2 regions of the Ochrobactrum sp. AP1BH01-1 genome follow, and region 1 is predicted to be linked to the other one. Evidence: riboswitches for the same ligand, from Rfam matches in the RefSeq annotation. Region 1 holds a riboswitch; the other holds the start of a gene.

The links. Region 1 has a riboswitch for S-adenosylmethionine ahead of J9800_RS12020 (O-succinylhomoserine sulfhydrylase). Riboswitches for the same ligand answer to the same signal wherever they lie in the genome.
Region 2: another riboswitch for S-adenosylmethionine. It lies ahead of metA (homoserine O-acetyltransferase MetA); the one in region 1 lies ahead of J9800_RS12020 (O-succinylhomoserine sulfhydrylase).

The regions. Positions count from the first base shown of each region.
Region 1 is NZ_JAGPOU010000003.1:298,241-305,754, forward strand. It holds gene J9800_RS12010 (glycoside hydrolase) at 1-947, shown strand, start outside; gene apaG (Co2+/Mg2+ efflux facilitator ApaG/CorD) at 1,089-1,481, opposite strand; gene J9800_RS12020 (O-succinylhomoserine sulfhydrylase) at 1,729-2,922, opposite strand; SAM riboswitch at 3,008-3,087, opposite strand; gene J9800_RS12025 (2'-deoxycytidine 5'-triphosphate deaminase) at 3,384-4,475, shown strand; gene J9800_RS12030 (GlxA family transcriptional regulator) at 4,529-5,539, shown strand; gene J9800_RS12035 (DUF6460 domain-containing protein) at 5,631-5,897, shown strand; gene J9800_RS12040 (CAP domain-containing protein) at 5,931-6,413, shown strand; gene J9800_RS12045 (MATE family efflux transporter) at 6,539-7,514, shown strand, end outside.
Region 2 is NZ_JAGPOU010000001.1:261,336-268,849, forward strand. It holds gene J9800_RS01155 (NAD(P)/FAD-dependent oxidoreductase) at 1-518, opposite strand, end outside; gene J9800_RS01160 (MarR family winged helix-turn-helix transcriptional regulator) at 668-1,120, opposite strand; gene J9800_RS01165 (DUF899 domain-containing protein) at 1,210-1,935, shown strand; gene J9800_RS01170 (VOC family protein) at 1,974-2,750, shown strand; gene J9800_RS01175 (ROK family protein) at 2,835-3,785, shown strand; gene J9800_RS01180 (copper homeostasis protein CutC) at 3,782-4,504, shown strand; SAM-I-IV-variant riboswitch at 4,643-4,752, shown strand; gene metA (homoserine O-acetyltransferase MetA) at 4,795-5,715, shown strand; gene J9800_RS01190 (MFS transporter) at 5,660-6,826, opposite strand; gene J9800_RS01195 (glycoside hydrolase family 25 protein) at 6,976-7,514, opposite strand, start outside.

The DNA.
Region 1 (7,514 bases):
TGGCAATGCCGGCTTATGCCGCGCTGCAGGACTGGAATATTCTGTGCCGACACAGCAATGGAGCACTTGTCCTTGGCTATGGCGGTAGCGACTTTAACGAACAGTATATCCGTCCTTACCGAACGGCACTTGATCCCGTTGCCCGTGCCGGCGAAACGCTGTCAGCGCTGCTTTTCCGCCGCGGAGACGTTGCAAAGGCGTTGCATCGCGTGGTGGCGCAGATACAGGATATCGGAAATCTGGTCGGGCTGGACATGGAGGAACCGGATGCGGCGACGATCATGTCACTGATGTCGCGGTTCGCACAAGGCGATGCTCCGCTCGCACCAGACGCTGTGTCGGTCGGTTCCCCTCGCCAGATCAGCACCCGTGCGGACGCAATCGCATTCCTTCGTAGCAATGGAGTTTTGGCTGCAACAAATCCAAGCGATGCAGCCTCGGGGACATATGTCAGCGATACCGGAGAGATCCGGCTTGATATTGCGGCGAAACAAATGCGGGTCGTCACGCCGCATACGGAAGCGCTTGCATTCTCATTGATCACCCAGCCGGTACAACTCGGGCAGCTTTGGCTCGGTTCGGCTTCCGGCGCGGGTATGCTGGCGGTTTCTTCCCTCGACGGCCAGACGGTAGCAAATAGCAGTAAGCTATTGCTGATCTTCACCACGGATGTACGCAATACCGACATGGTCTTTGCCGACAGCGAAGAAAAGACGGTCAGCAACTTTGGCACCCTGCCGGTGCAGATCAAGGTTGGGTATGTCTGGTTCAAGATGCCGATCAACACGGCGTGGCGCATATCCCCGGTCGGACTGGATGGCGTGGTGCAGCCTCCGGCGATTACGGGTAACGGATCGGATGGGCTCAATGTCGAGCTGTGGAACAATGTTTCTGTTCTGCCGAACCCGCCCGGACCAACGACCTATTTCCTGATCGAACGCATTTAAAATCTCATCGGGCGCCGGATTGCGCGCCCTGTTGAATATCCAGGCGCTTTTCTCCGAGCCTGGTGGCGACGTGCGAAAGAGCCAAGGAACAGAGTTATATTCTGTTCGCCATACTATCCCTCGGAAAATGTGGGGAGGTTTTCAATTCAAGGTGCGTCGCAGGTCCGGCATGTCAAGCGAGAAGGCAGGAATGTCGACTTCGAACATGCTGCCGCCGTTGCCCTGCATTTGGTAGCGCCCCACCATGACGCCTGACGTAGTGGTCAACGGGCAGCCGGAGGAATATTGAAATGAATCGCCCGGCTCAAGGGTTGGTTGTTCGCCAACAACGCCAGCTCCGCGCACTTCCTCGACACGCCCATTTGCGTCGGTAATCTGCCAGTAACGCGAACGGAGTTGCACGGTTTCCGCAGAATTGTTGGCGATCGTTATACGATAGCCCCACACATAGCGGTTCTCGGCGGGGTCGGACTGGTCTTCCAGATAGAAAGGTTCGACCGAAACTTCGATTCCGCGCGTTACCGCTCTATACATGCGCACCCGCCCTACATTCGCATCGACCCCGGCATCCTGCAACCTGGATCGCAATGATGCGTGTCTACTCAACGGTTCGCCGGTTCAGTTTACGGACGCCGTCATTCGCCTCTCCTATCGCCAAAGTTGCGGGGGAGGTCAACAATTCGGAGCGGTAAATATACCGCAATTGCCGAAATATTCCGGCAATTGCGTTGTTTCAGCCTCTATTTGCAGCCTAAAAGCCACAATATCGAGATACACCGGTTCAGCGAGCGACCTTCAGCGCCGCTTCCACGTCTTCCACGAGGTCGTCGGTATCTTCAAGGCCGAGCGATATCCGCAGCAAGCCATCGGAGATGCCGAGTTCGACCTTCGCCTCGTCGCTAAGGTTCTTGTGCGTTGTGGTTGCCGGGTGGGTGATAAGGCTTTTCGCGTCACCAAGGTTGTTGGAGATGCTGAAGACCTGCAAAGCGTTCTGGAACTTGAACGCAGCCTCCTTGCCGCCTTCCAGCTCCAGGGCGATGAGGGTCGATCCGCCCGTCATCTGCTTGGCGATGATATCGGCTTGCGGATGGTCCGCCCGGCCAGGATAGATCACGCGCTTCACGCCCGGCTTGCCCGCGAGGAAGTCGGCCACCGCAGCCGCCGACAGCGTCTGCTGGCGTACGCGCACGGACAGCGTTTCAAGGCCCTTCAGCATGATCCACGCATTGAACGGGCTGAGACCCGGACCCGTATGACGGAAATAATCCTGCAGGGTATTTTCAATCCATTCGCGGTCGGAAAGGACCACGCCGCCAAGGCAGCGCCCTTGGCCATCAATATGCTTGGTTGCCGAATAAACGACGATATGCGCACCGAGCTCCAGCGGCTTCTGGAAAAGCGGGGTTGCGAAAACATTGTCGACGATGAGCTTCGCGCCTGCTTCATTGGCGACCTGCGCGACGGCTGCAATGTCGATGATTTCGAGCGTTGGATTGGATGGGCTTTCAAGGAACATCACTTTGGTGTTCGGGCGAACAGCCGCTTTCCAGTTTTCAATATCGGAACCGTCAATGATCGAGATTTCGACGCCATATTTCGGCAAGATCGTTTCAACGATGTAACGACAGGAGCCGAAGACGGCGCGAGCCGAAATCACGTGGTCGCCGGCCTGCACCTGACACAGAATGGCGGCTGCCACCGCCGCCATGCCGGATGCGGTAGCGCGCGCATCTTCGGCGCCTTCCAGCGCACACATGCGCTTTTCAAACATGTCGGTGGTTGGGTTGGCATAGCGCGAATAGATGAAACCCGGATCCTCACCCTTGAAGCGCGCTTCAGCGGCTTCAGCATTGGGATAAAGGAAGCCCTGCGTCAGAAACATCGCTTCCGACATTTCGGCAAATCCGGAGCGAAGCGATCCGGCATGCACGAGTTCGGTTGCAGGGCGAAATTTGCGGGTATTCTCAGTCGTCATTTTTCCAACCTGTCGAAAGCTGGTCGGCCGGGGCACGAGCCTCGGCGGCCAATAAAAAAACCGGCCTTGCGAAAACGCAAAAGGCCGGTAACGAACCGCGGCCTTTTTTAGCGAATTCTTTAACGTGGCTGCAAGCCGGCCGGCCAAATCACCACGGAACAGTTTTCCATTATGCCTGTTGAGTGGAGCCGTCAATGCCGAAACCGCCTCATTTCCCGAAAAGCGCATCCGGAGCGCTGCGGAAATACTCTGATTCCTGCGGAAAACCCGGTTTCTAGCGGTTCGAAGGGTTGGCATTGAGGCCCCGAGCAGTCAATGGTCTTTTCAAGCAATGCCTGGAGCATGTCTCCCGAAAGTGGGAACCGGTTTCGGGATAAGACATGCGTGAAAACAAGAGATTAAAGCATGTCGCTTGGATACGATAAAGTACGACAAGCTTTAGGCTACGGAGTATCGGGTTAATGATGCAGAAAGATGCTGGAATTCTGGCGGATGCGGATATTTCCGCGCTGTTTGAAAGCGGTTTGCTGGCGTCCCCACGCCCTCTCGATGCCGATCAGATACAGCCTGCGAGCCTGGATCTGAGGCTTGGCGCAAAAGCCTATCGCGTTCGTGCCTCTTTCATGCCGGGTCCGGGCACGCCGGTCATCGAAAAGCTTGAACGACTGAAACTGCACGAGATCGACCTGACCGCAGGAGCCGTTCTGGAGACGGGCTGCGTTTACATTGTTCCGCTTCTCGAAAGCCTGGTGCTGTCGCCGGACCTTTCGGCGTCGGCAAATCCGAAGAGTTCAACGGGCCGTCTGGATATCTTCACCCGCGTCATTGCCGATGGAGCGCAGGAATTCGATAAAGTGCCTGCCGGATATAATGGCCCGCTTTATCTGGAAGTCAGCCCGCGCACATTCCCTATCGTCGTGCGTACAGGTTCCCGCCTTTCGCAGATACGCTTCCGCAAGGGGCGGGCGCAGCTTGATGAGGCTGAACTTGCTGCATTGCATAAGGCCGAAACGCTGGTCGCTGCTGAAATGCCAAATATTTCCGGAGGCGGTATTGCGCTGTCGGTTGACCTTTCGGGCGGTCCCGACCGGCTGATTGGCTATCGCGGCAAGCACCATACGGCGGTGGTGGATGTGGACAAGCGCGCCGCGCACGACATTCTTGATTTCTGGGAGCCGATCTATGATCGGGGCGCGCGTGAACTGGTGCTCGACCCGGACGAATTCTATATTCTCGTTTCGCGCGAGGCCGTCCATGTTCCACCGCTTTATGCGGCGGAAATGACCCCGTTCGATCCGCTGGTCGGTGAATTCCGCGTTCATTACGCAGGCTTCTTCGATCCGGGCTTCGGCCACAGCGCGGCGGGGGGAACCGGCAGTCGCGCGGTTCTGGAAGTTCGCAGCCATGAAGTCCCCTTTATTCTTGAGCACGGGCAGATCGTGGGGCGTCTGGTGTATGAGCACATGCTGCATCGTCCTTCTGCGCTTTATGGTGTCGATCTCGGCTCCAACTATCAGGCGCAGCAGTTGAAGCTTTCCAAGCATTTTCGTTGACTATAAGAGCCTCCTCCAAGCAAATATAATTATGGTGGAGGAGCAAGGTCGACGTGACGAATGGAACTGAACGGGATCAGGACAAAAAGCCTCAGGCTGTAACAGATGCCCCGCAACGCAGGCTGTCAGTCGGCATTGTTGCGCTGCCTGGTTTTACACTCAGTGCGCTCAGCCTTTTCCTCGATCCCTTCCGGCTTGCTGCCGATGATCGCGACAAGAGCCGCCAGATACGCTGCGCATGGAAAATCTGCACGCTTTCAGGAGATCCCGTTACCTCCAGTTCGGGCATGGTGATCGAGCCGACCGCGCCTATCGGCGAGCTCGACGATTGCGATTATGTGGCAGTCGTCGGTGGTTTGCTTGCGCAGTATCGGCCCAGACAGCAGGCGCTGGTCGATCTCATCAAGCGTGCGGACCGGCGCGGCAAGACCGTGGTTGGCCTTTGCACAGCTGCCTTTCTGCTGGCGGAAGCCGACCTTTTGCCGGACCGCAATTGCTGCGTCAGCTGGTTCCATCGCGACGATTTTCTGGAGCTTTTCGACGGATATACAGCCGATACGACGAGCCTGTTTCATCGCAGCGGAAGGCACTTCACCTGCGCGGGCGGGCTTGGCACTGCGTCGCTGGCGCTTTCAATCATACAGAACGAGATTTCGGAGGAACTGGCGCGCAAGAGTGCGTCCATTCTCATGATCCCCTATGAACTTGTGCGTTCCGAACAACCGGCGCTGAGCTTCAACGGGGTGCGTTCGCCAATGATCCGCAAGGCAATCCGCATTTTCGAGGAAACGCTGGAAGATCCGGTGCCGATGATCGACGTGGCGCGCCGACTGGGAATTTCCGTCCGCCAGATGGAGCGTGGCTTCAAGCTCGCCCTTGAGCGAACGGCGTTCGAGGTTCGCGAGGAGCTTCGGGTTAAGAAGGCCAAGGAACTTTTATCCGAAACAAGCCTGTCTTTGCTGGAAGTGGCTGTTGCAAGCGGCTTTACTGATACACGCAGCATGAACCGCTCGTTCTCGCGCCAGAAGCAGAAAGCCCCGCGCGAGTACCGCAAACAGCGGTGAGCGAGGGCGGAACTTGCGCTGGATGAATGGAGCGCCTATTTCTTGCGCGAAGAATCTGTCGCTTTGACCAATAACCGCACAGGAGATTTGCATGTCGGATGGTGTAAACCGTTTTCTTGGCGATACCCCGGCCCGCGTTCTGATCAAGCTGGTGCTGATTTCGCTGGTGGTTGGCGTGGTCATGAGCGCGTTTCACTGGACGCCCTATGACATCTTGTACGGAATCCGCGATTTCTTCCTCCGCCTCTGGAATATGGGCTTTTCGGCAATTGCAGGCTTTGTCGATTATCTCATCCTTGGCGCGGCAGTCGTCATTCCTGCCTTTATTTTGCTCCGTATCCTCAGCTACCGGAAATGAAATCAATTCGGTAACTGGATAGCTCAGACAGGCATGCAGCAGAAACAAGGATTAACACTGAACCGGCGCGGCTTTCTGACCCTCGCCGGGGGAGCGTTGGCGGTGTCGGCAATGCCGTTCAAAGCGGCATTGGCAGCAGCCGATGACGATCCCACCGCGATTTTCAACGCTATTCGCAAGGCAAACGGACTGCCTTTGATGGCGACGGATTCAAAGCTTGAGCAAGCCGCACTTTACCAGGCCAGGCGCATGGCGAGTTATGGAAAGATCGGCCATAGTGTCGGTTGGGGCAATGGTTTCGTCGCGCGGCTGCGGCAGGCCGGTATCCGTGGGCCGGCGGCAGAGAATGTCGCATCGGGACAGCGCAACACACAGGCCGTCTTCGATGCCTGGATGAAATCGCCCGGACACCGCAAGAACATGCTCGATCCGACCTTCGAGCATTATGGTCTTGCCTGGGCCACGCCTGAAAACAAACCAGCTTATATATACTGGGCCATGATGCTCGGACTCTAATGGCTCATTTCTCCTGACAGTCGGCTGTCAGGAACTGCGACAATGCGGTGGCCGAATTATCTGTAGTTTCGATTGATTCCAGAGTAGATCGTTTTGATCTGAGGGGAATATTCGGGACAAGCATCATGGATCAGTCGCTGCAGCGTGGTGGCGTAACAAGGCCGTTCGAAGTAACACACAGGATGGTGATGTTGATCGCCATCCCCATGACGCTTGCTGCGATCACCACGCCGCTTCTGGGTCTCGTCGATATGGGTGTTGTCGGCCAGATGGGGCAGGCCGAGCTGATCGGCGGTCTGGCAATTGGCGCGCTCGTCTTTGATTTCCTGCTGTCTATATTCAATTTCCTGCGTTCCGGCACGACCGGACTTGTCGCGCAGGCCTTGGGTGCAGAAGACGCCGTGGAAGAACAGGCCATCTTCTGGCGCGCCATCATCATCGCGGTGATTGCCGGCGGCCTGATGATCCTGTGCTTGCCGATCATCATTGCTATCTCGTCCACCTTCATGCACCCGACCTCTGCCACACAGGAAGCCATGGCGACCTATGTGTCGATCCGCATGTTGTCGGCGCCGGTTGCGCTCATCAACTATTCAATCCTGGGGCTGGTTCTCGGACGAGGACAGGGCATTGTCGGCCTCGGCCTTCAGGTGCTCCTCAACGGCATCAATATCGTGCTCTGCATTATCCTCGGGCTGGAATGGGGCTGGGGGGTCACTGGTGTCGCCTGGGCGACCGTGACTGGCGAAACAGTTGCCGCTCTCGTCGGCATGTTCATCGTGCTGCGGCACTTCCGCAAGGATGCGTCACTGCGTCCGGATCGGGCGCGGATATTCCAGAAACAAGGGATATTGCGCATGTTCGCGGTCAATCGCGACATCATGATCCGCTCCTTCCTGCTTCTCACAGCCTTCGCGTTCTTTACGCGGGCGGGGTCTGATCTTGGCCCGGTCACACTTGCGGCCAATGCCGTCTTGATGAACTTCTTCCTCATTGCCGGTTTTTTTCTGGACGGCATGGCGGCGGCGGCCGAACAGATTGTCGGACGGTCTATCGGGGCGCGTTACAGTCCCGCGTTCGTGCGCGGAGCCAAGCTCACTT
Region 2 (7,514 bases), on a different contig from region 1:
TCCACGCCGGTCGGTCCGCCGCCAACGATGGCAAATGTCAGCAGCGCCTTCCGTTTTGCCTCATCCGTTTCGCGTTCGGCTCTCTCGAAGGCGAGCAGCAGGCGGCGGCGAATGGTGGTTGCATCCTCAAGCGCCTTCAGTCCGGGCGCCAGCGCTTCCCACTGGTCGTTGCCAAAATAGGCATGGCGGGCCCCGGTGGCGAGCACGAGCATGTCGTATGAAATCTCTGTGCCGTTTTCCAGTTGCACCTGGCGGCGTTCGGTATCTACGTCCGTGACCGTACCCAGCAGTGTTGTCACTTCCTTACGGTCACGAAACAGGTGGCGGATCGGCCAGGCGATCTCAGACGTGGCAAGGATAGTTGTTGCAACCTGATATAAAAGCGGCTGGAAAAGATGATGATTGCGCTGATCGATCAGCGTTATCCGGATCTCGACGTTTCTAAGGTCGTGGATCAGTTGTAATCCGCCAAAACCGGCACCGACAACAACAAGATGGGGGACGTGCTTTTCGCTCATTATTTCAGCCTGCTTTCTGGATCATTGGGCGAACGATCAGTCTTTCCCACCGGCACAGCGACCGCTCGACATCAATGTATACCTGCATATCGCGTTTTCCAGACCGGCTGCCTTTGAAGGCCACGGCATTCCGAAGAGGGCAACCGCAATCAGACCGATGACATAACCAGCAAGTCGCGACGGATTTCGTCGCCATTGCCGTTTTTAAGCTGCTTCTCAATTTCCGAATGTGTAGCCTTCCATATTGGCACGGCTGCGGCAAGGGCGGCTTTTCCTTCCGGTGTAAGTTGCAATAGCCGCTCGCGCCTGTCGTGGGGGTTCACGATGATCTCCACCCAGCCTCGCCGTTGCAACGGCTTCAGGGCCGCGGTCAGCGTCGTTTGATCCATGGCCAGAAGCTCGGCAACCGGCTTCATCGGTGGAGGCGCCGGGCGATTGAGCGACATCATCAAGGAGAATTGGCCGTTGGTTAGCCCGACCGGACGCAGAGCATCGTCAAAGCGGCGGGCGAGGGCGCGGGCGGCGCGCTGAACATGCAAGCAAAGGCAGGTATCACGAACCAGAAGCGTTGTTTCAAAAGGTACATCGTGGCTATTTGACATGGTTTATTAATATTGATATCAATATAAATCGTCAAGCAGGAACGTTGAAGTCTGGGCGCGGGAGCAAAAGCCGGAGGAGGGCTTGCACCATGAATGAGGTCGTATCCCGAGAGGTTTGGCTGGACGCGCGGCGCGCGCTTCTGGCAAGCGAGAAAGAAGCCACCCATCTGCGCGACAAGGTCAACCGTGAGCGGCAGGCTCTGCCGTGGGTGAAGGTCGAGAAGGATTATACGTTCGATACGCCTTCGGGCCGGAAAACGCTTTCCGATCTGTTCGACGGGCGCAGCCAGTTATTGATCTATCATTTCATGTTCGGGCCGGACTGGGATCAAGGCTGCACGGGATGTTCGTTCCTTGCTGACAATTTCGATGGCGCGGTGACTCATCTCAACAATCACGATGTAACACTTGTTGCTGTTTCGCGCGCTCCGCTGGCAAAGCTCGAATCCTACAAGAAGCGAATGGGTTGGCATTTCCCATGGGTTTCGTCGGAAGGCAGCGAGTTCAATTTCGACTACCATGTCTCCTTCACAAAGGATGAACTCGAAAACAATCGCGTGTTTTATAATTTCGACAAGCTTGCGGCAGAAGATGCTTTCGATGAACTGCCGGGCATGAGCGCCTTCTACAAGGATGAAAGCGGTACGATCTATCACACCTATTCCAGCTACGCCCGCGGCATCGAGGAATGGATAGGTACGTTGATGATCCTCGATCGAGCGCCCAAGGGTCGCAATGAAAACGGGACGATGCATTTCGTCAAGCGGCACGATGAATACGAAACAAAGGCATCCGGTCATAGCTGTTGTGGCTGATCGTCCGAACAAAAGAGAGAACCAAGGGAGTACGTTCAATGAAACAGGGCTCATCTCCGTTCGTCTGGTACGAACTTATGACGACAGACACGGGCAGCGCGCAGGATTTTTATACCAAAGTCGTCGGCTGGGCAGCCAAGGACGCCGGTGTTCCAGGCATGAAATACACCTTGTTTGAAGTGCCCGGATGCATGATCGCAGGCATGATGTCGATGGCGGACATGCCCAAGGAGGACTGCGGAGGCCAACCGGGATGGCTCGGTTATGTCGGTGTGACGAATGCCGATGACTATGCCCGGAAAGTTGAAGCGGAAGGCGGGAAGGTTCTCAGAGCGCCGCAAGATATCCCGAATATCGGGCGCTTCGCGATCGTATCCGATCCACAAGGCGGCATCTTTGCACTTTTCGAGCCGATGGGCGATATGCCGGCCCCGGCTGACTTCGGTTCGCGCAAGCCGGGACATCCGGGATGGCACGAACTCCACGCGAAGGACTGCGAGACGGCGTTTCCCTTCTACGAGAAAGTGTTTGGCTGGAAACTCTCACGCAATTTCGACATGGGGCCTATGGGCAACTACAAGATATTCAGCGTCGATGGCGCTGATCATGGAGGCATCATGACCGCGTCTCCCGGCACACCGGTCGGCTGGGGTTTTTACTTCATGGTGGAAGGCGTCAAGGAAGCAGCCGACAGGGTCAAGTCTCTTGGCGGAGCCGTCCTGCAAGGACCTATGGAGGTGCCGAACGGCGAGTGGGTCGTTCAATGCAAGGACCCGCAAGGTGTGAACATCTCGCTTGTCGCGCGGAAACCATAGGAAAGACCGCGCTCCACGATTGACTGCCGGTACATTTGCGATGATTGGATGGAACATCGAAACGTATCGGCGGAAGATCCACCCATGCACAACAGAAGAACACGTCCGTCTCAAAAGTCTGGAACTGTTCTCGCCGCAGATGTCGGCGGGTCCTTCATCCGGCTTGCGCGTTCTTCGCATCCGGGAAATATAGATATTCTCGAAAAGCTGCCCACTCCGGCAGGCAGCTGGGATGAATTCAGTGGCACACTGGAAACCGCACTACAAACTCATGCAGCGAACGACGAGTGGCCACTTGCCCTCTCCATCGCCGGATTGGTCGATCCGGACACAACGACTGCTCTGTCGGCAAATATTCCCTGCATTACAGGTCACAAGCTAAGCCTCGAACTTGGAGAGCGACTGCAGCGCCGGGTCATCGCGGCTAATGATGCCGATTGTCTGACGCTTGCCGAAGCGATTGAGGGCGCCGGTAAAGGACACGATATCGTCTTCTGCGCGGTGCTAGGCACAGGCGTAGGCGGCGGGCTTGTTGTCGATGGTCGGCTGGTTCGAGGAAAGGGCGGATTGACGGGCGAATGGGAACACGGCCCGATACTGAACACATCCGTAGAAATTGATGGACAAACTATGCACGTCCCACGGTTCAGTTGCGGCTGTGGGCAAAGCGGTTGTGTCGATACCATTGGCGGCGCGCGCGGAATTGAGAGGCTGCATCGATTTTTGAATGCCGCCGATGCAACCAGCCATGAGATTATACAAGATTGGCTCGCCGGTTGTCACAAGGCTGGAAGGACAGTTTCCGCCTATCTCCAGCTGGTTGCCGATCCGCTGGCTGCAGTCGTCAACGTAACCGGCACGTCCATCATTCCCGTAGGCGGTGGGCTTGCCACGGCGTCCGAGCTGATTTCGGCCATTGATGAAGCGGTGAGAGCCCGAATCCTGCGCAAAACAGAACAGTCGATCGTCGTTCCCGGAATATTCGGCAGCGATGGCGGTTTGGTCGGGGCGGCGATATTGGGGCATCAGGCGTGAGCGTGTTACTCGAAGTCTGCGTGGATAGCGCCGAAGGTCTTCATTCGGCAATTGAAGGTGGCGCGGATCGCATCGAACTCTGTTCCGCCCTTGAACTTGGTGGCTTGACGCCCTCGCAGGCATTGATGGCGCTTGCTTCAAAAGCGCCAATCCCGGTCTACGCAATGATCAGACCCCATGCGGGCAGCTTTTGCTTCTCGGCTGAGGATGAATCCCTCATGGCGGCAGACATTGGCAACGCCAGAAATGCCGGCTTGGCAGGGGTCGTCCTGGGCGCTTCGCTTCCCGATGGTTCGCTTGATGTTACTTTGTTGGAAAGATTGGTTGCAGAGGCAAAAGGGCTTGGAACGACGCTCCATCGCGCTTTCGATCTCGTGCCAGACGCGGAGACAGCGCTGGAGCAGGCAATCGCGCTCGGCTTCGAGCGCATCCTGACGTCCGGCCTGTCGCAGACCGCGGAAGAGGGACTGGACAATCTGCGGCAGCTGGCGGGAAAGGCTGGCAAGCGCATCAGCATCATGCCCGGCAGCGGCGTCAACGCCCATAATGTAGGCCGGATAATCGAAGCCACCGGTGCGACAGAAGTTCATGCTTCATGTCGCGTTTCAGTCGAAGAAAAGGATTCTCGTGCAATCGCCTTCGGTTTCGCTGCGGAACGATCATTTCGGACATCAGCCGCGTGCGTCGCTGAGCTGAAAGCTGCAGTCGACCATATTTAAAGGTCCTTCATTCCAAATTCCGTGTCCGTCGCAGTGCGGATTTCGCGCAGTGGCCAGCCCCTGAAAAGGAAATTTCTCAAACAGTTCGAGGCGGCACTTAAACCCTATTGCCACCCTGAGAGAGTTTGAGTAGAAGTGTCATCACATCAAGAGTTGGGGCGACGCCCAACGCCAACCTGCCTTTCCGGGCAAGGTGGTACTCTCTGTAAGGGGAGGATGTGGCCCAACCGGCAAATATACGGATAAAGCCACTCGCGTCCGCTCCAACATAAACTAGGGACCGACGCGACATGCCGATTAAAATTCCTGACGATCTGCCAGCAACCAGTGTTCTCCAGGCCGAGGGCGTTATGGTCATGCGGGAAGCAGATGCCATTCGTCAGGATATTCGTCCGCTGAGGATCGGCCTCCTCAATCTTATGCCGAACAAGGTCACCACCGAGACGCAGATTGCGCGTCTTCTCGGCGCAACACCGTTGCAGGTGGAATTGACCCTCGTTCGAATTACCAATCATGTGGCGCGCCATACGCCTGCCGATCACATGTTGTCCTTCTATCAGCCGTGGGAAGATGTGCAGGATCAACGCTTTGACGGCTTTGTCATTACAGGTGCCCCGGTCGAGCGGCTCGAGTTCGAGGAAGTCACCTATTGGGACGAAATGCAGCGTGTTTTCGACTGGACGCAGACCCATGTGCACCGGACGCTGAATATATGCTGGGCGGCGCAGGCCGCCGTTCATCATTTTCACGGCATGGGCAAGTATGAACTCCCGGACAAGGCCTCAGGCGTCTATAGCCAGCGCAACCTTGCGCCTTCATCGCCTTATCTTCGAGGCTTCTCGGATGATTTCAAGATACCGGTTTCACGGTGGACCGAGGTGCGCAAGAGCGACATTCCGGCGGATAGTGGGCTGAAGGTGCTGGTCGATAGTCCAGAGACAGGCCTCTGCCTGTTGGACGATCCGCATCACCGCTCGCTCCATATGTTCAACCATGTGGAGTATGACACCACATCGCTTGCGGATGAGTATTTCCGCGACATTCAGGTCCAGCCAGACACGAAGGTTCCGGCAAACTATTTCCCTGGAGACGATGCGACGCGCCAGCCGGAAAATCGCTGGCGCAGCCACGCGCATCTTCTGTTCGGAAACTGGATCAACGAGATGTATCAATCGACGCCTTACGACCTGCAGAATATCGGGAAGCGTTAAGAGCGCATAGCAAGGACAGCGTGACCAGAATAGATCCTGTCCAGGGCAGGGCTTGCAACGACATGGACTCTAACGCAAGCCCGCCTGTTACCGTGCCGAGAGCTACGCCCACGTGCATGGCGGAGAGATTGATCCCGACCCCGGCCTCTGCCGTTGCAGGATCGGTCGTAATGAGAAAACTCTGAACGACTGGCGATATCATCCAGCTCAAACAAGCCCAGATCATCAGCATCACACCGAAAACAGGGCTGAAGCCGATCGCGAGCGGTATCGCTGTTAGTGCCGTCAGATAGAGAAGCGGCGTCAGCACGATAGCCAACCGTGGAGACACCTTGTCAACGAGCAGCCCACCGAGATACCCGCCCGCCATTCCGGCCACCCCGAAGGCCAACATTGCCCAGATAATTTTTCGCGAAGAGACGTGCACTGCATCCAGAAGGTAGGGTGCAAGATAGGCAAACAGTACGAAGTGACCGCCAATCATCAGGATGGAAACCAGTTGCGCCGATACCAGCCGGAAGGATTTGAAGTGCGGCATGTAGGGCGGCAAGCCGCGCTGGCGGCGCCCCGCGCCGGGCAATGCCCACATTGACAGGAGCAGAACCGATGCTGCTGCCAATGCCAGACACAGGAATACCGCTCGCCAGCCCAGCCACTCATTGACGGCCATTCCCGTGGGAACACCTGCCACCATCGATCCGCTGATACCCATGAATATGATTCCGATAGCGCGGCCACGCATTGCCGGATTGACCATTTCCGTTGCCAGCATCGTGGCGACCAAGCAGACGGCCGCGCTTGCCGCCGCCATCCCGATACGCGCGGCAAACAGAATCCCGTAATTGGGGCTCAAGCCCGCGACGATATTGCTTGCAATGAAAACACCCAACGCAGAGACCAGAATGGCTTTCCGCTCATACCGCGTGGTGAGGATGAGCGCGAGCGGAGCGGCCAGCGCAAAGGTAAGGGAGAAAATCGAGGTCAACTGACCGGCGGCGCTGACTGAAACATCGAAGCCTCGGGCAATACCGGGAAGAATGCCGACAATGATGTTCTCGGCGGTGCCGGTAACGAATGTCGCCAGCGCGAGCACAAATATCCGGGTGTCCATGTTTGGCGTTCCCCTTCATGGTAACACCATGCGGGCAACAAACGTCCCGGCATGGTGAGATTGCATGCCGGGTTTCGAGGCAAAGCTTCGGTTATCCCTGATACGAGTTCATAACATCGAAACTGGCCTCTTGCCAGCTTCGAGAGCAATTAGCTGCCGGCGCGCGCCAACCATCTGTGCCAGTCGTCTTCCGAGCCGTGGAACACATTCAGATCAATCTTTCCGTTTACGCCCTGTGACAGGCCCGATCCCGAATACTGCCAGAAAGTCCACGGGCGACCGGGATAGACTTTGGACGGATGCTGGGCGACTGCGCGCAGCCAGAAAGGATAGTTGGTGAAAGCACCTTTCAGATTGTCGTCGTAGAAATCCGGAGCGGTATAGATGATCGGTCGCTTGCCGTAATGCTGCTCCAGCTTGTCCATGAAGACCTGCATTTTTTCCCGCACCTGCGCCGGAGAAGGCCGCCTCTTGCAGGAAGAATCCCCGTTCCATTCCACGTCTATGACTGGTGGAAGCGCATCAGCTTCCTTGGGAACATTGCGGATGAACCAATCGGCCTGCTGGCTTGCCACACGGCACCAGTAAAAGAAGTGGTAGGCACCACGCTTGATGCCAGCCGCTTTCGCCTCGCGCCAGTTCTTGCGGAACATGGGATCGAGATGGTCACCGCCGTCAGTTGCCTTGA